Regions from separate parts of the Paenibacillus sp. FSL L8-0436 genome, predicted to be linked through region 1. Evidence: predicted binding sites of a transcription regulator. Region 1 holds the regulator's gene; each other region holds the start of a gene.
The links. Region 1 encodes LexA, which represses DNA repair genes until DNA is damaged. Its sites were predicted from a motif close to CGAACATATGTTCG; they were not measured.
Positions count from the first base shown of each region.

Region 2: a site for LexA is predicted at 1,331-1,344, ahead of recA (recombinase RecA). Genes of this name have one in related genera too.
Region 3: a site for LexA is predicted at 2,580-2,593, ahead of NSS79_RS20815 (ImmA/IrrE family metallo-endopeptidase). Genes of this name have one in related genera too.
Region 4: a site for LexA is predicted at 1,481-1,494, ahead of addB (helicase-exonuclease AddAB subunit AddB). Genes of this name have one in related genera too.

Region 1 covers NZ_CP151955.1:4,228,918-4,233,454, reverse strand. Annotated here, with positions in the region: gene NSS79_RS19210 (TetR/AcrR family transcriptional regulator) at 22-276, shown strand; gene NSS79_RS19205 (hypothetical protein) at 327-572, shown strand; gene NSS79_RS19200 (multidrug efflux SMR transporter) at 573-950, shown strand; gene NSS79_RS19195 (L,D-transpeptidase) at 1,367-1,705, opposite strand; gene lexA (transcriptional repressor LexA) at 1,834-2,460, opposite strand; gene NSS79_RS19185 (LysM peptidoglycan-binding domain-containing protein) at 2,754-3,167, shown strand; gene NSS79_RS19180 (DUF896 domain-containing protein) at 3,278-3,487, shown strand; gene NSS79_RS19175 (hypothetical protein) at 3,538-4,065, shown strand; gene NSS79_RS19170 (HAD family hydrolase) at 4,101-4,537, shown strand, end outside.
Region 2 covers NZ_CP151955.1:4,396,700-4,401,236, forward strand. Annotated here, with positions in the region: gene NSS79_RS19935 (RecX family transcriptional regulator) at 1-82, opposite strand, end outside; gene recA (recombinase RecA) at 197-1,261, opposite strand; gene NSS79_RS19945 (competence/damage-inducible protein A) at 1,559-2,848, opposite strand; gene pgsA (CDP-diacylglycerol--glycerol-3-phosphate 3-phosphatidyltransferase) at 2,895-3,482, opposite strand; gene NSS79_RS19955 (YajQ family cyclic di-GMP-binding protein) at 3,632-4,123, opposite strand; gene NSS79_RS19960 (hypothetical protein) at 4,332-4,493, opposite strand.
Region 3 covers NZ_CP151955.1:4,545,243-4,549,779, forward strand. Annotated here, with positions in the region: gene NSS79_RS20785 (hypothetical protein) at 1-198, opposite strand, end outside; gene NSS79_RS20790 (hypothetical protein) at 195-467, opposite strand; gene NSS79_RS20795 (helix-turn-helix transcriptional regulator) at 477-992, opposite strand; gene NSS79_RS20800 (hypothetical protein) at 1,123-1,263, opposite strand; gene NSS79_RS20805 (helix-turn-helix transcriptional regulator) at 1,417-1,644, opposite strand; gene NSS79_RS20810 (helix-turn-helix transcriptional regulator) at 1,806-2,168, shown strand; gene NSS79_RS20815 (ImmA/IrrE family metallo-endopeptidase) at 2,612-3,493, shown strand; gene NSS79_RS20820 (recombinase family protein) at 3,509-4,537, shown strand, end outside.
Region 4 covers NZ_CP151955.1:5,747,819-5,752,355, reverse strand. Annotated here, with positions in the region: gene NSS79_RS26660 (class I SAM-dependent rRNA methyltransferase) at 1-1,197, shown strand, start outside; gene addB (helicase-exonuclease AddAB subunit AddB) at 1,600-4,537, shown strand, end outside.

The sequences.
Region 1 (4,537 bases):
AGTTGAAATTGGGGTGATAAGGTGACTATACATAACAACAGCTCCAAGAAAAAAATGATTTTGCAAGCGGCCTCCTCCATTGTTCGTGATCAAGGGGTGGAACACTTAACTCTGGAAGCTGTGGCCAAAGCGCCAGGCGTGAGCAAAGGCGGTTTACTGTATCACTTTCCTAACAAGGAACAACTGGTTTCCGGCATGGTGGATGAGCTGACCCGAAACTTTACGAAAGATGTTCAGAGCCATGTAGAGCAGGACAAGCAACAAGCTGGTAAATAGAGCAGGGCATACATGAATCTACTTTTTATGGTTTTGGAGAAGGCAGTGACATGAACTCGGTGCTGGCAGCAGCTTTATTTACGAATCCGAGCTTATTGACAAACATGCAGGAGAAATATGCTGAATGGCAACATAATTTTGAAAATGACGGTGTGGATCCACTGCGGGCAACCATTGCCCGACTGGCGACCGACGGACTCTGGTTTGCGGAAAAGTTTGGACTGGCACCGCCAGATCTGGAGTTAAAAGAACGCATTTACAAAGAATTGATGGACGGAGTAAAGGAGGAGAAGTAAGTGCCGTATCTGTTTTTGGCGATATCCATTGCCAGCGAACTTGTAGGAACTTCGATGCTCAAAGCATCGCAAGGATTCACCAAAATAATCCCGGTAATCGTAATGCTGATTAGTTTCATTTGTTCGTTCTTCTTTTTGTCGTTGTCCCTGAAGACTATTCCATTAAATACGGCCTATGCAATTTGGTCTGGAATCGGAGCGGTAGCTACAGTTCTGATCTCGGTACTGATCTGGAAAGAAAAAATAAATACAGGCAGTGTAATAGGAATAACCTTAATCGTCATTGGTGTGATTGTGCTGAATTTGCTGGGTCCCGGACATGGTTCTTCTGATGAAGCTGCCGAAACACAACAAACCAGCCTTTCCGATAGAGCCTAAGCCGAAGCTGTTGAAATAAAGATCATATACAATTTGTTCCAAACAACATTATAATGACGAAATAACAGTACCCTGCCAGAACGGTGGGGTATTTTCATATTCAAAAATACAGGGGAGTGAGTGAAAGTTGTCTGTGCATCGGGGAAATTTATTCTTTAATGGAATTGGCGTGTTTAGCGTATTGATGTGGCTCATATCGGTTGTAGCTTGTATTTACGCATTCGTACTATTGGTTAAACTTGCCCGGAGAGGAATAATAGCTTTGGATTTGTACATATATGCTAAAAATCGTGAAATACGCGACCGATATGAATCAGTAGACAGGAAAGACCCATATTAAGCACAATGAAAAACACCCTTGATCATTTCTTGGTGATCCTTAGGGTGTTTTTGCTTTTTGTCTGACCACCATACTGTTACTCCCTTATTGTAACCCGTGTTCCAATAGGCACGATTGCTGCAAGGGCCAGCACATCCTCATTGTACATGCGGATACAGCCATGGGAGACCATATGACCGATGGAGGAAGGGTCATTCGTTCCATGAATGCCGTAATGTGGTTTGGATAGACCCATCCAGAATGCACCAAAGGGTCCGCCAGGCTTAGGCTGTTTGTTAATGATAGTGTATTCTCCCACCGGTGAAACGGTAAGCATGGTGCCAATACCGACAGGGAACCCTCGGGTAACGATGTTATTGTCAAGCAAATAAAGCATGCGCTGCGACAGATCAACAATAATCCGATAATTAGGCATAGGTTCAGCACTCCTTTGATATCAGAATATGTGCGGAGTGCTGTTGCTGTTCGAAGGAAATGTTTGAAAAGGGGAAAGGGCTGCTTCACTTGAAAAAGCGAAGCAGCCCTTAAATATGAACAATAATATTAATGGATATCGCGGAAGAGACCGATAACTCGTCCCAAAATCGTAACGCGGTTAAGACGGAGGGGTTCATAAGCCGGATTCTCCGGCTGTAGACGAATGTGGTCACGTTCTTTGTAGAATGTCTTGACTGTAGCTTCGTCTTCTTCAGTCATGGCAACGACGATATCGCCATTGTCAGCAGTCTGCTGCTGGCGGACGATTACGTAGTCACCATTCATAATACCTGCTTCCACCATGCTGTCACCGAGAACGGAGAGCATAAATACCTTGTTGTCCCCCACATAGTGGGAAGGTAGTGGGAAGTAATCTTCGATATTCTCCGTTGCGGTAATCGGCACCCCGGCGGTGACCTTACCTACGACAGGAATACGGGTAACCGTCTGTACGAATTGATGTACATTCTCGGAATCTTCCTGGCCGAGCAGCTCAATTGCACGCGGTTTCGTAGGGTCGCGGCGGATAAGGCCTTTCTTCTCAAGCCGGTCCAGATGGCCGTGCACTGTGGAGCTTGAGGCCAAGCCTACAGCTTCACCGATTTCCCGGACGGACGGAGGATAACCCTTGCTACGGACTTCGTTACGTATAAATTCCAGGATCGCCAGTTGACGACTCGAAATCTTTGACATCGGAATCAACCCCATATAGTATGTTTGGGAAAATTATAACATAGAACTTCCGTTCGTACAAACATAAGTTCTAACAATCTGAGATTAATAGTGGAAATAGTAGCTTTTTACCATATTAGTATCTAATAACGGCTTGAAAATGGCGGGAAAAGGCAAAGCCGGTGCTGGAAACTGGCACATTTAAGGATACGAAAAAAAAGCGAACAATTGTTCTAAAAAATCTATTGATCAAAACACATGTTCGTGTTATATTATTTTCGAAAGTAAGAACAAGTGTTTGGAGGACGATGACAATGTTAAAATACAGTACATACCGCAGCATCTACGAAGAGGCCGGTGAAGTTGAATCTACTAGAGGACAATCTGCTTCTAATCATATGAATGAAATGAAACAATCCGCCGCCGCTTTATTTGCAGCGATCTTAGGATTATACCGTAAAGAATATCTGGTGAAGCTTGTGCTGGTCTTTATGCTTGTTGTATCCGGATTTACAGTTGTTGGTAATGTTTTTGCGAGTTCAGCATCATTAGTGAAGCAGGAGAAACGGGTAGTAGTTGAACGCGGAGACACGCTCTGGAGTATCGCCCTTAAGAACAAACCAGCGGGTATGAAGACGGTCGTATATATAGAAGGAATTAAAAAAACAAGCGGTTTGAAGAACGGGAACATTCAGGCCGGAGATATACTGACATTGCCTGTGTATTAACTTCATCATAAGCAGTATAGACTGACGTAAAGAGCTTTCAGGGGGTAGACCTTGACAAGCTCTTTTTCTCATGGCAAAGTTAGAATGAATTTATAGGGGAGGGGAAAGCATTGAATATTGACGAATTGGTCGCACGCATCAATGAACTGGCACGCAAACAGAAGAATGGCGGCCTGAGTGAAGAGGAATTGGCTGAACGGGCCAAGCTCCGCGAGATTTATCTGGGCAACATCCGCAGCAACTTCCGGGCTCAGCTCGACACCATTGAAATCGTGGATAATGATGAGCATGAACAAGGCAACAAGGGACTCAAACATTAGTCCAGTGTGTCTTTTTCATAGATATTACAGGATGACTAGGGGGAACTGACATGGCCCGTTCTTGGGAAAGAATGGTTCAACGCAACACACAGCAGGTCAACAAGCAAAGAAAGAAGCAGGGCAAGGATTCCATTTATGCTTCTTCGTCAAAATCAGCTGCGAAAAACAGTGATATCTTTAAGGGCCGCAACATTGCGTTTCCAGTTGTTCTAATGCTGCTTGGAATTATGTTCTGGGTGGTAGGCTCGATCGACGAGGCCAGAGGCAGCGGCATCCTTGCCAATTGGCTGGGCGTCGTTCTTTACTTTGCGCTGGCGGCACTTCTATTCTTCCGGCGTCCGTATCTGAAGGTTGAGCGCAACAGAGTGTCTACGATTAAGTATAACCGTGAACGCTGGCTGCAGGCGGGAGATATTGAGAAGATCACTTTGTCCCGTGGAGTGGTTGTGCTTAAATATAAGGGCAAGCGCAAACAGTGGATTTTCTCCAAGCTGATTAACCGGTATAACACTGAGGCCATGGGTGTACGCCTGGAGGAGTTCGGCAAAGCCAATAACATCGAAGTAGTACACGAGTAGGAAGATATAACAGCATAGGGAGAGGGAGAAATCTAATGCCAATTACCGCCGTACTATTTGATCTTGACGATACATTGCTCTGGGATGAACGGAGTGTTGAAGAAGCCTTCCGCAATGCATGTGAAGCTGCAGGTGACTCCATTGATCCTAAAGAGCTTGAAGTTGCCGTTCGCAGGGAAGCCAGGAATCTTTATGAGACTTATGAGACGTTCCCTTTCACAAAAATGATCGGGATTAATCCTTATGAAGCACTTTGGTCCAATTTCTCAGCTGGAGAACAACCGGAGTTCCGTAAGCTCCAACAGTTGGCTCCTGTATACCGTAAAGAATCGTGGCGGCGTGGTCTGGCCTCCCTCGGTGTCGAAGATGAGGTGCTTGCCGAAACGCTGGCAGACAGGTTTGCTGCCGAGCGCCGTAGCCTGCCTTACATGTATGAAGAGACGTTACAGGTGCTTGATGCGCTCCGCGGTAA
Region 2 (4,537 bases), 170 kb from region 1:
TGACAAGCAGCTCACCTTCAGGGAAATTGTCCAGCGGTTGTTCTTCCTGTTCTTCCGGTTCAGGGTTCAATTGTATTACCATGGCTGTCTGTCACCTCATAGCTATTGATTCTTATATTCTTCTGATCTTATGAAAAAGCGCCCTGTTAAGATCATTCACAGGGCGCCTATTACCTTATATAATATTCACTTCAATTTATTCGATTTCGAGCAGCAAGTTTTCTTCTTCCTCTTGCTCTGCAGCAATCTCGGTTTCACTCGGAGCCGCTACAATCGTCGACAAATTGCTGGCTTCACGAATCTTATTCTCAATTACCAGAGCAATGTCCTGATGCTCTTTCAGGAACTGCTTGGAATTCTCACGACCTTGGCCCAAACGTTCACCCTCGTAGGAATACCAGGCACCGCTCTTGTTCACGATATCCATTTCCGTACCGATATCAACAAGGCTTCCCTCTCTAGAGATACCCTCACCGTACATGATATCAACGTCAGCCTGCTTGAACGGAGGTGCAACCTTGTTCTTCACGACTTTGATCTTCGTACGGTTACCGACAACATCATTTCCCATCTTGATGCTCTCTACGCGGCGCACATCAAGCCGAACGGAAGAGTAGAATTTCAATGCCCGGCCGCCTGGAGTTGTTTCCGGGTTACCGAACATAACGCCGATTTTCTCACGCAGCTGGTTAATGAAGATGGCAATCGTATTAGACTTGTTGATCGCTCCAGACAGTTTACGTAAAGCTTGAGACATCAGACGTGCCTGCAAACCAACGTGCGAATCTCCCATATCGCCTTCAATTTCCGCTTTCGGTACCAATGCCGCTACGGAGTCCACGACAATAATGTCTACTGCGCCACTGCGGACGAGCGCTTCGGCGATTTCCAGTGCCTGTTCGCCTGTATCCGGCTGGGAGAGCAGCAGCTCATCAATGTTTACGCCGAGAGCATTAGCATACTTAGGGTCAAGCGCATGCTCTGCATCGATGAAAGCAGCTTGTCCACCAAGCTTCTGCACTTCTGCAATCGCATGTAGAGCAACAGTCGTCTTACCGGAAGATTCCGGTCCGTATACTTCAATAATGCGTCCTTTAGGAAGTCCGCCAATACCTAATGCAATATCAAGTGCCAAGGAGCCGCTAGGTACGACTTCGACTTTCATATGCGAGGATTCTCCCAGTTTCATGATCGAACCTTTACCGAATTGTTTTTCTATTTGACGAAGCGCCATATCAAGCGCTGCACGACGATCTGACAATCAGACCACTTCCTTCACTGTTTATAGTAATATAATAACGTGTTTTGGAGGTCTTGCCAAGCTTTTTTTCGAACATACATTCGTTTTTTTTGTCTTCCGGGAGAATACTCCCTTTTATTGTAAGCCTCCTTCCGGATGTTGAATTCAATACAAATCCTTCAGTCACCGGAAATCAACGGCCTATGCTCGCAGGAGCTCCGCTGTAGTCCGCGGCGCCGCATAAAACAAAAAACCGCAGCAGAGAGTTCTCAGTGCTACGGTTCTTCCGTATATACAATTATATACCCTCTTAGCAGGTTATTGCAAGGCTGATCCATCCAGCGGAGTAGCCACCTTGCGCTCCTCCAGCCTGCGCCAGAGACGGTATAATAGCGCTTTGACTGAACGCAGCCGGATGTTCTCGCGCGTCCCTTTGAGATTGAGCTCATACACCTCAGTCTTTTGCCCCCGTTCCGCTAAGCCGACATAGACAAGCCCTACCGGCTTGCGTTCGGAATAGCCGGGACCGGCAACGCCTGTAACCGATAACCCGAAATCACTGTCCCCTATCATTCTTACCTGTTCCGCCAGCACCTCAGCGACTTCGCGGCTGACCGCTCCGGCAGCATCAGGACCCTCGAGAAGAGCAGCAGGCACATTCAGCAGCTTCTTCTTCAGCTCATTGGAATAGCAAACTATACCTCCATTGAACATGGATGCGCTGCCCGGAATATTCGTGATGCTCTCCATCAGCAAACCGCCTGTACAGCTCTCTGCGGCGCTTAAGGTCAGTCCGGCATCTGCCATCCAATCGACAATAAGCTGTTCCAGCGGCACATCTATATTGGCATACATATGCTCCGGCAGAATATCCTTGATTGTCTTCTCCAGCACGTCCAGCTTCTCCATGGCACTGTGTTCAGAAGTCGCTTTGGTAGAGATACGGACCGTCACTTCCCCTTCCTTGGCATAAGGAGCGATAGTTGGATCAGTCTGACTCCGGATCAGATCGATCAATTTGTCCTCCAGCAGCGACTCGCCGATGCCGGCAAATTTGAGCATTTTGGAGTAAATCGGCATTTCGTCTGTCAGCGCGTGCTGCAGCAGCCATGGCTTAGCCTTGTCCGTAAACATCGGCTTCATCTCGCGCGGCGGGCCTGGAAGCACGATATAATACTTCTCTTCATGGGCAAACGCGATGCCGACAGCAAGGCCGATTTCATTGGAAAGCGGCGTAGTTCCTTCAATAATAAGTGCCTGCTTACGGTTGTTCTCTGTCATCACAATCTTTCGGTCATCAAAAAAACGCTGTACATGATCCATCGCAAGCTGGTCGATATGAAGCGAACGGCCCAGCGTTAACGCCAGTGCGTCTTTGGTCAGGTCATCTTCGGTCGGACCGATTCCACCAGTGAACAAAATGACATTCGCACGGCTCTTTGCAATCTCTATCGCTTCCTGAATACGGCCGCTGTTATCTCCGACCACAGTTTGAAAATAAACATCAATTCCCATCGCGGCCAGCTCTACAGATAAGAACTGGGCATTGCTGTTCACGATTTGTCCAAGTAAAAGCTCCGTTCCGACGGCAATAATTTCCGCTTTCATAGCTGGCTTTCTCCTCCTGGTTATAGAGTGGATGCGTTATTAAGTTCTAAGCATCATGAAGCTGCAGCAAATCCTTGTTCTTCACGAAATAATCAATCCCCGAGTAAATAGTGATGAGCGCAGCAGCCCAAATGGCAATATCATCAAGAGGAATACTGACGAACTGGAAGGGAAAGTTGTTGAGCAGCAGAAGTGAAATGGCGACAATCTGCACGACTGTCTTTATCTTGCCCCATTTGCTGGCGGCAACCACTTTGCCTTCGAGCAGCGCTACCTGGCGCAGCCCGGTTACGGCGAACTCACGGCTGATAATCACAATGGCGATCCATGAATCGCATCTTCCCAGCTCAACCAGAGAAATCAGCACCGCAGAAACCAGCAGCTTATCCGCCAGCGGGTCGAGCAGCTTGCCGAGGTTAGTGACCATGTTATATTTCCGGGCTATATAGCCGTCTATACCGTCCGTGCTGGCCGCGAGCAGAAAGATTACAGCCGCGATCAGATGATTAATTGAAAGCTGGAACGAGCCCCAATGTAAAGGCTCAGGATAAAATCTGAAATCCACCAGCAAAAAAAACATCATAATCGGGATAAGGCAAATGCGGGCTAGCGTGATGCGGTTGGGCAAATTCACTGAAGTTCCTCCCCTGATCGTTACGAATCCGAAATTCCACTATTTTCTTCAAAACTGCTTAAGCAAGTATATTATAGCCATATGTACGTGTCAAAAAAACAGAAAGCACCCCGCAAAAATGGTGCGTAAGCACTGCGGGGCACAAAAGCTTACTTTAAATTGTTAAACTGCAAATCCAGCGGCAAATCGGCTTTGCGCAAAATCTGAATAATTTGCTGCAAATCATCGCGGCTTTTGCCAGTAACGCGGATTTGATCTCCCTGAATCTGACTCTTCACCTTCAGCTTGGAATCCCGGATCAGAATATTGATTTTCTTGGCGTTTTCCTGATCGATTCCCTGCTTGAGGCCAAGACGCTGGCGCACTGTCCCAAGGGAAGCCGGTTCGACTTTTCCGAAATCCAGATTCTTGAGGGTAATCCCACGTTTGACCATCTTGGATTGCAAAATATCAATGACTGCGCCCAGCTTATACTCGTCCTCTGAGGCGATTATAAGTGCATCCTTTTCCAGCTTCAGGCTGCTTTTGCTGTTCTTGAAGTCAAACCGGTTATCAATCTCCTTCTCGGTCTGGTGAACAGCATTGGTCAATTCCTGCATATCCATTTTGGATACAATGTCAAATGAACTTTCCGAACTCATGAATCCACGTCCTTTGCTAACAATTATTCTGCTCCTATTATATGAGAAAGGGCTTCTTAAGTCTAATTATGGCAAGAATAAGACACCCGCACCCCCGCATGCAAAACAGCCCCACAGATGTGGAGCCAAGTGCAGGCCTTTGATAAACAAAGGCTAAAAACACGCCCCCCGGCAATAACAGCAGCCGGGAGACGTTCATACAGCGGCTTTATCTGCTACGAGCGGGAGCCCGAAACATATCCAGGATCCCCAGCACAATATGTGCCAGTCCGAAGCCAAGAATTCCATAGCCCCAGGCGCTCGGTGTCAAGTAATAACCGAGGAGACTGACGATAATGCCCAGCCCTGTTACAATCCAGCTAACGGTCATGAGAGTATACACCTCACTTTGGCGTAAGAACTGTAAATCACTCT
Region 3 (4,537 bases), 320 kb from region 1:
GGTGACCTCGTCCCATGTTTCATAAGTAGCTTGGGCAATATCCCGTTTCCGCTCCAGCTCCAGAACCTCAAAGCGGGTTGATAATAGAGAATAAAGTGATTCGCGGAACAGTCTTTCTGCGGCAGCCTTTTCATCATTCACCTGTTTATAACGTTCAGCCAGGGCCTGGCCGAAGCTTCTAATCTGCTGATCCGTCACGCTGCCCCCTCCTTGCGCTTTTCACGCTTCGAGGTTAAAATGGACATCAAGAGATTCTCTAACCGAGATTTCAAACCAAGTGACTGCCCTGCCAGGCGGTCATTTTTCATTTCCATTTCCGCAAATCGGATCATGTTATTAAGATGATCCTCCGCATTTTCGATCTTTCCCGGCAGCATAATGTTCGGATTCTTCCGAATCATCTGCAGGTTATGAGCTGCATGCTGTCCTGCTTCCCTTGCCTCAGCAACCAACTGCTCTCTATCCAAAGCACTCCCTCATTTCAAGTATTTTTTAGATTTCAATTCGGCACGGTGCTCTTTCCAGGTCGCGAGCCAACTGAATGAATATTCTTTGCAGATGGCTGCGGCCAAGTGAGTGAGCGCCGTGATTGCCTCCACCGTTTCCATGAGCAGCCGCTTTATCTGCTGACGCTCAGTCTCATTGATTTGTGCATTCGTCTTACTGATCGGGGCGATACTCGAAGCGTCCCGCACTTCCTGAATCTCTTCTAGTGACTTGAACAGCACGCTTGCTCTATGTAGGTCTACGTTGTCCAGCCAGGGAGTAAAAGCACCCCCGGTCACTTCCGCCGCCGCAGCCAAGAAAAGTTGTCCATCATCGTAATGCTCAACTGCGGCTTTCATGACCGGCCGTGAAGCTTTGCGGGTCCCTTTTACGATTTTCCCTATCTGCGAGCCATCAACGTGAGCAGCTCGTCCAGCATTTGCTAAAGTGTCTCCTTTGCGCTGCATGACTTCTCTGAGCGCCTCAGGAAATTGTCCAATTGCCAACCCAGTTTCACCTCATTTGTCCAATTTAGTGGGATGCTATCGGACAGAGGCCTGATGTATGATGTACTTAAGCAAATCCCCTTGCCGTATCCCCCACCCGCCGTTGCCGGTACAGCTCGGCGGGTTTCTCTCATGCGGTATCCCGCTCATCTTGCACTTCCTCTTGGCGATTCGGAAGCGGTGACTCCTTAACGATCTGTAACGCTTTGACCATTTTGCTCATGTCCGGCTCATAGGTAGCTGTGTATTCGATACCTTTTGGATTCTCCACACCAGTCCCCCCTTATTTGATTTTGATAAGCACATACCGGGAGTAGCCTTGGCCGTGTTCCCGGTAATCAAGAACCCAACCCTGTTCAATCAGCCGGTTAACTTCATCAGGTTTCCTTGTTTCCTTAACTTCACGAATGTCCTGAATTTCCAGTTAGATCACCTCCTCTGTAGAATGTTCTTTAAAGTAACATTCATCTTTAAAAAAATTTTCCCATGGGAAATTTAATGATTTTGCAATAGCTTTTGCAGCGGATACAGCTGGAGTTTTAATGCCAGCCTCAATATTTGTATAATAACTTCGAGAAATCCCAGCCTCATCCGCAACCTGTTCCTGCGTTTTATCTGCAAGTTCACGTAATTTCTTCAACCAATACCTCAATTATCACACCTCCAATGTTCCTTTAAGTAACTTTATGACTCGATTATATGTTACTAAAAGAAACATGTCAACAGTAAATGTTTCTTATTGGAACATCTCTTTATTGTTTCTCACAGTAACATTATAATATTCTTATCCTTTCTAAAGTTGGTGCCAAAAATATGCTTATTGTCGGAAAGAGAATCAGAGGAGAAAGAGAATCCTTTAAAGCAAAAGATTCAAAGTGGACTCAAGAATATGTTGCTGACCTTATAGGGATAGCCCGATCCACTTATACTGCTTATGAGAATGGTACAAAGCTCCCGCCGATTGATACACTAAATAAAATAGCCGATATTTTCGATTGCGACACTGATTATTTGAGTGGACGATCACTTGTTAGGAAAAAGCCAGAAACAAGCATGTCATTTTACGGTGGCCCTGACAAATATACAGCAGACGAAATCGACGAAATGGAAGCAGCCCTTTTACGTTACCGAGAGATGAAAAAGCGTGCGTCAGAGCAATCAAATAGGAAATTATAAGCAACTCCTCCAGCCGATGGGGAATCAGAAAGAGGTACCAGATTGTTCATACTTATAATTTTTTTGCTTATTGGTATTGCATTCAAGAGAGAGATTAAGACAATAATATCCTTTCTGTTTCTTGGCTTTGTTGTCATGTATTTTTGGGAGGACATTAAGTTAATTGCGGTGATACTATGCATATTTGGGTGTCTATTAACTCTATATATGACTATCGTCTCTATTTTCACCAAAGAAAAAGCTAAAGCATTAAAATATATATTAATTTCGCTTCTCTTCTTTCTTATCGTTTGCATTGGCATAGTAAACGATGATACGAGTGCAATTCAAATAGAAGAGCCCACAATAAGCGTTCAAAAACAATTAAAAATTTAACTCAGCCAGCAATGGCTTTTCTTTTTATATAAAAACAGAACATACGTGCGCAAAATGGAGGTATTTATATGAATTTTTCCAACTACTTCAAAACTCCTCTGGAACAATGGATCGAGGAACAGTACCGGGCAAATGGCGTTCTTATACCACTAGATCTTGATATAGACAGGATCGCTATGATTTTCGGTGTAGATATCGTTTATTACGACAACAGCCCATTTAGTGAGAATGAGGATAAAATCATTTTTATTGACAGGCGCGATGACTACATAGAGCAGCGAAAAATCTTTTTTCACGAACTTTGTCATGTCATCCGGCACTCCGGAGATCAGCGGGTGATGCCCGAACTGTTCCGCGAAGCTCAGGAAAATGATGCGAACCGGTTCGCACTATATGCAATGATCCCGTTCTTTATGATTGAACAGCTGCAACTGCCAGCGAACAGAAGTGAAGTGATTAGCTTACTGGTCAGTGAATTCCAAATCTATCTGGATTTTGCTAAGTTGCGCCTCAAACAAGTTGAAGATCGAATAACCGAGTCAAAATTCTTGTCAACCTTTACATACACCAACGTTACTCCGCCTAGTCTAGAAGCAACCATTCTCGAATCCCCTGTTACAGGCCTCGATTACCTTCAGCAGCCTCGTATTCATTCGTTGTATGGTTCAGACGATCTCTCCCGCCCTGAGGCTCTGGTAATCGAGCAGCGTCAGGGTTTCAACTGGAATGAGCTATTACTTCTCAATGTGGAGCGAAACTATAAACTTCATAATTCGTCCTTCCATCGATCCAGACATGATGCTACTGTCCTGCCGGGTGATCTTTCACTCCCACCAAATCAAAGAGGGTATGTGACGATAAATTTATCCCGTGTTGCCTGGCGTCATGGTCAAACGGTAACCCGATTGATTTTACCAATGGAAGCTGTCGATGACGCTTTAAATTTTTAATGGGAGGAAATATATATGCTTAATTTTACAAATGCATTGCATGAGAAAGATGTTGTTGTTTATGCCCGTGTATCTTCAGATGATCAGCAGGAACGAGAAACCATTGAAAATCAAATAGAATTTGCTCAGAAATATTGTGAGTTACATAAATTGAATATCGTGGGCTGGTACAAAGATGATGGAGTTACCGGCACAATTGGCCTGGATCAGCGTGGGGACGGAAAACAGCTGCTGCAGGATGCTAAGTCAGGACGTTTCAAAACCGTGCTAATCTACAACATGAAGCGTCTTGGTCGAAAGGCACGCGTCACACTTGATGCCATTTACCAGCTCGAAGAGCATGGTGTAAAAATCAAAAGTATGACTGAACCTTTTGATACTGGCGACCCAATGGGACGATTCATAATAACTGTTTTAGCCGGGCAAGCTGAGTTTGACCGTGACACTCTTCTCGACACATTATGGCATGGAGCGAATCGGCATGCTCGATTAGGGAAATGGCTTGGTGGAATTATACCCTTTGGGTACCGAGTCAATGAAGATAGATTTCTTGAAGTTAATGAAGAACCTCTACCTGGCAAACTTGATTTGTCTGAAGCAAGTATTATCAGACTGCTGTACCATCTGGTAGCTAATGAAAAAATGTCGACAGTTAAAGTTGCCGATTATTTTAATTCACTGCGAATCCCGCCTTCATACGTTGTGCATGGTCGGAAGGTACAGAAAGGTAAGCGCAAAGAAAATACAGCTGGTGTATGGAGTCCCGGACGAATCCGAAATATGATTGTTAATCCAACTTACAAAGGCATTCATGAATATGGAAGACGGGCAACTAGAGAAAGAGAACTAATTGTACGTGAGGTGGCTTCAATTGTATCTGTAGAAACTTGGGACCGAGCTCAACAAACTTTAAAAGATAATCAAATTGAAGCTTTCCGAAATCAGACCAGATTCTATTTATTACGCGGGATTATTAAGTGCGGATGCTGCGGATTAACATATTATGGTGGCGCCTTTAATGGACCTAAAAGGAAACAAAAAGCT
Region 4 (4,537 bases), 1.5 Mb from region 1:
CCGCTGGCCGTCATGGATACGGCCTTTTTCGCAGAGCGGTTCTCAAGCTGCCTGCAGCATCGGGAACGTTTTCTGCCGGAAGCAGACGCGTACCGGCTTGTGTACGGCGAAGCTGATTTTCTGCCCGGTCTGATTATTGACCGTTTCGGCGAGATTCTTGTCGTTCAGCTCTTGACGCTGGGCATGGATCTGCGCCGCGCCGAGATTGTGGAGGCGCTGGTGCAAGTGATGAATCCACGCGGGATTTATGAGCGCAGTGACGTTAGTGTCCGGGAGCTGGAAGGTTTGGAGCAAAGAACCGGAGTGCTCTACGGGGAATGTCCGCGCCACATTACTGTAAGCGAGAACGGTCTGAAGGTAATCGTGGATATCGAGGAAGGCCAGAAGACGGGCTACTTTTTCGACCAGCGCGAGAATAGAGCTTCCATCGCTCCTCTGATCAAAGGCTGGGGCGGCCGCAGTGGAATTACGCTGCAGGAGATCGAGACGGATGAAGGTCTGGTTCAGACCCTGCCGGTGAACAAAAGCGGCAAGCCGGTCACCTTCCCGTATTGGGACGGTGCGACAGTGCTGGAATGCTTCGCGCATACGGGCAGCTTCACACTGCATGCCTGCAAATACGGAGCCAAAAAGGTTACCTGCCTCGACGTATCCGCGCACGCGATCGAAAGCGCCAAGGCCAATGTGGAACTGAACGGATTCACGGACCGTGTGGAATTTGTGGTGGATGATGCTTTTGCTTTTCTGCGCAATCAGGTCAAAGGGCTGGAAGAGCGGACGGAGCGGGCAACCGGTGCAGGAGAGGCGAAGACAGGAGCCAAGCCGGCGGCCAAGGCCGATACGGCGAAGCCGATGACCGCTGGCGGCGGACGCACATGGGATGTCGTCATTCTGGATCCGCCGGCGTTTGCCAAAACCAAAAGCGCTGTTGCCGGTGCCTGCCGTGGTTACAAGGATATTAACCTGCACGGCATGAAGCTGGTCAATGAGGGCGGTTATTTGGTGACGGCAAGCTGCTCCTACCACATGCAGCCGCAACTGTTCCTGGATACCATTGCTGAAGCGGCGAAGGATGCCGGTAAGGTCCTCAGACTGATTGAATGGCGGGCCGCGGGGAAAGACCACCCGCAAATTCTCGGTGTCGACGAAGGGCATTATCTGAAATTCGCAATTTTCGAAGTGCGCAGCAAGAAATAACGAACATGGCCCCTAGGCCGGCTCTGCGGGAGTCTCTGTAAAGAGGCTCTTTTTTTCGCTTTTCATTGATAATCATTCTGGCGTTCTCCTCCCAAGAAGAGGCGGCCCGGTGGCTGGAACCGCTGCTGATGAAGAAAGGGGAGGGCAGCAGGAAGTGAAGCTGGACCATGCTTAGTTGTGAATATTACCGTGAATGATCAATAGACTGCTGCAGCTAACAAACGCGGCAGTCTCTTTGTGCTGTACATGCGGATATCCATCCGCTGAAACTTGAAAACAATGGCAAACGTATGTTCCGTTTGGAAGAGATATGCTATAATGTTGGGACGGATTCATCAACTGGGTTTAGAAATTTAATACCGGTTGTATTCATAGATTTGGCCACGGAAGGAGTCTACTGCAATGACGGTAAACTTTTTGATAGGCCGCTCGGGCAGCGGCAAGACAACAAGAATATGGGAAACGGTATCCTCAAAGCTGGAGTCTGAGCCGCTGGGCGCACCGATCATTGTACTTGTTCCGGAGCAGGGCTCGTTCGGGGCGGAGAGAGGCCTGCTGGCAGCAGGCAGCGTGAAGGGCAGCATCCGGGCCCAGACCTTGAGCTTCTCGCGGCTTGCATTCCGGGTAAGGCAGGAGACCGGGGGCAGCACCAGTCTGCCCATCAGCGAAGAAGGCAAAAAAATGCTGATATACAAGATCATCAACCGCCGCAAGGAAGAACTGAAGCTGTTCGGCGCTTCAAGCGACAGACCTGGCTTTGTGGAACGGCTCAGCGCACTGCATACCGAGCTGAAACGCTGCTGCCTGGGCGCTTCCGATTTGGAAGAACAGCTGGCAAGAATGCGCGAGGCCATAGGAAGCAGTCCGATTCTGGCCGGCAAGCTGGATGATCTGCATATCGTATTCAGCGAATTGGAGCAGGAAATGTCACAGCTGTATATAGATCAGGAAGACCGGCTGGCTGAACTGGCGGAGCATATTGCGGATTCCTCTTACATAAGAGAAGCCGAGATATGGGTAGACGGGTTCCATGGTTTTACCCCGCAGGAATTTATGGTGCTGCGCGAGCTGATGCAGCATGCATCAAGGGTGACAGTGGCCCTTACGCTTGACCGGATTTATCCAACGGGGCTGCAGCCGCATGAACTGGAGTTGTTTCACCCCTCCGCAGTTACGTATATCAAGCTGCGCGGGATGGCCGAAGAGCTGGGCCTTGCGGTCTGGGACGAGCTGCTGGCGCCGCCTGTGCTTCCGCGTTTCGCCGGAAGTCCGGCCTTGGCCCACCTGGAGCGCGGATTTCACCGCCGCAGCCGCTGGAGCGGCGATATCGGGCAGGCTGCGGAAGCCATCACGGTCAGCGCTGCAGTCTCGCATAGAACAGAGGTCGAGGGTGCGCTGCGTGAAATGATCAGGCTGGCCCGGGATGAAGGGGCGGAGTACGGCGAGATGGCTGTATTTATGCGCAATATTTCAGATTATGAGCAGCTGATTACCCCGTTGTTTCAAGACTATAGCGTCCCGTTCTTCCTGGACCAGAAGGTGAATGAGCTGCATCATCCGCTGGTGGAGTTTGTACGGTCTGCACTTGATGTGGTGCGCCGCCGCTGGCGGTATGAGGATGTGTTCCGCTGTGTGAAGACCGAGCTTCTGCTTCCGCTTGACGGCAGTATTACCCGCGAGGATATGGACGCGCTGGAGAATTATGTGCTGGCCTGCGGCATCCATGGATACCGGTGGACCGACGGACGTTCCTGGAAAGGAATCCCCAGTCTTTCGCTGGAAGGCAGCCGGATTGTGGATGAGGAGCTGCTTCTGAAAATGGAGCGGTGCCGGGAGTGCATTACCGGTCCGCTGTATGCTTTTGAGAAAAGAGTCAAGAAGAGCCGCAGCGGTCTGGAGCTATGTACAGCGGTGTACCTGCTGCTCCGGGAGTCGGATACCGCCCGGAAGCTGGAGAAGCTGAGCAGAGAGGCGCTTGAGCTGGGACAGCCGGAACGTGCGCGGGAACACAGCCAGCTATGGGATGCAGTGCTCGATTTGCTGGATCAGATCGCGGAAATGATGGGATCGGAGAAAATGGAATTTGAGCTGTTTGCCGGGGTGCTGGAGACCGGACTCAGCGAGCTTAAGATGGGTTTGGTTCCGCCTGCCCTGGATCAGGTGCTGGTCGGAAGCATGGACCGGACGAGGGTTTCAGGTGTGAAATATGCTTTCCTGCTGGGATTCAACGAAGGGGTTGTCCCTGCACAGTTCAAAGAGGACGGCATCCTGTCTGAGGGAGAACGGCTGCTGCTGGAGAACAACGGAATGGAGCTGGCTCCGGGATCCTCGCGCAAGCTGCTCGATGAGCGCTTCCTGATCTATGGCGCGCTGACAACGGCCAGCACCAGACTGTGGATCAGCTATGCCACAGCCGATGATGAGGGCAAAGCGCTGCTGCCTTCGGAAATCATCCGCCAGCTGCATGGCATGTTCCCGGATGCTTTGCAAGAACGGTCCCTTTCCGGATTCCCCGCAGCGGTATCTCCTGACAAAGCCGATGCAGGTGAAGCTTTGCACCTGGGCTTTGTGGGGCACCCCGGACAAAGTCTGCGCATGCTGATTATGCAGCTGCGCCAGTGGCGGCAGGGAGTGGAAATCCCCGGACTGTGGTGGGATGTCTATAACTGGTTCGCGGAGGATGAGTATTGGAGTCCGAAGCTGCAGCAGCTGCTGGGTTCGCTGTTCTACCGCAATGACGGCATTCCGCTCAAGCGGGAGACCAGCCTCCGTCTATACGGAGGCAGAACACTGCGCGGCAGCGTGTCGCGTATGGAGAAGTTCGTTGCCTGCTCCTTCTCCCATTTTGCTTCATACGGCTTAAGGCTGAAAGAACGCCAGCTCTATAAGCTGCAGGCGCCGGATATTGGACAGCTCTTCCATGCCGCGCTCAGCGATATGGCCAAGCGGCTGCAGGAGCAGGGCCGCGGCTGGGGGAGCTTGACGGCTGAGGAATGCCGCCGGGAAGCCGGAGAGACCGTAGACAAGCTGTCGCCGCTCCTGCAGGGCGAAATTCTGATGAGCAGCAAACGCTACGGATACATTTCCCGCAAACTGAAGAATATTGTCGGCCGCGCTTCCGTGATCCTCGGCGAGCATGCCCGCCGGGGCAGCTTCGAGCCGGTGGGGCTGGAGCTGGACTTTGGCCCGGGTAAAGATCTCCCGCCGCTGAGAATTACATTGCCTAACGGCTGTGTAATGGAGGTGGTGGGCCGGATTGACCGTGTCGATATGGCCGAAGGAGAGCATGGAGTTCTGTTGCGGGTTATCGACTATAAATCAAGCCAGAAGGATCTTAAGC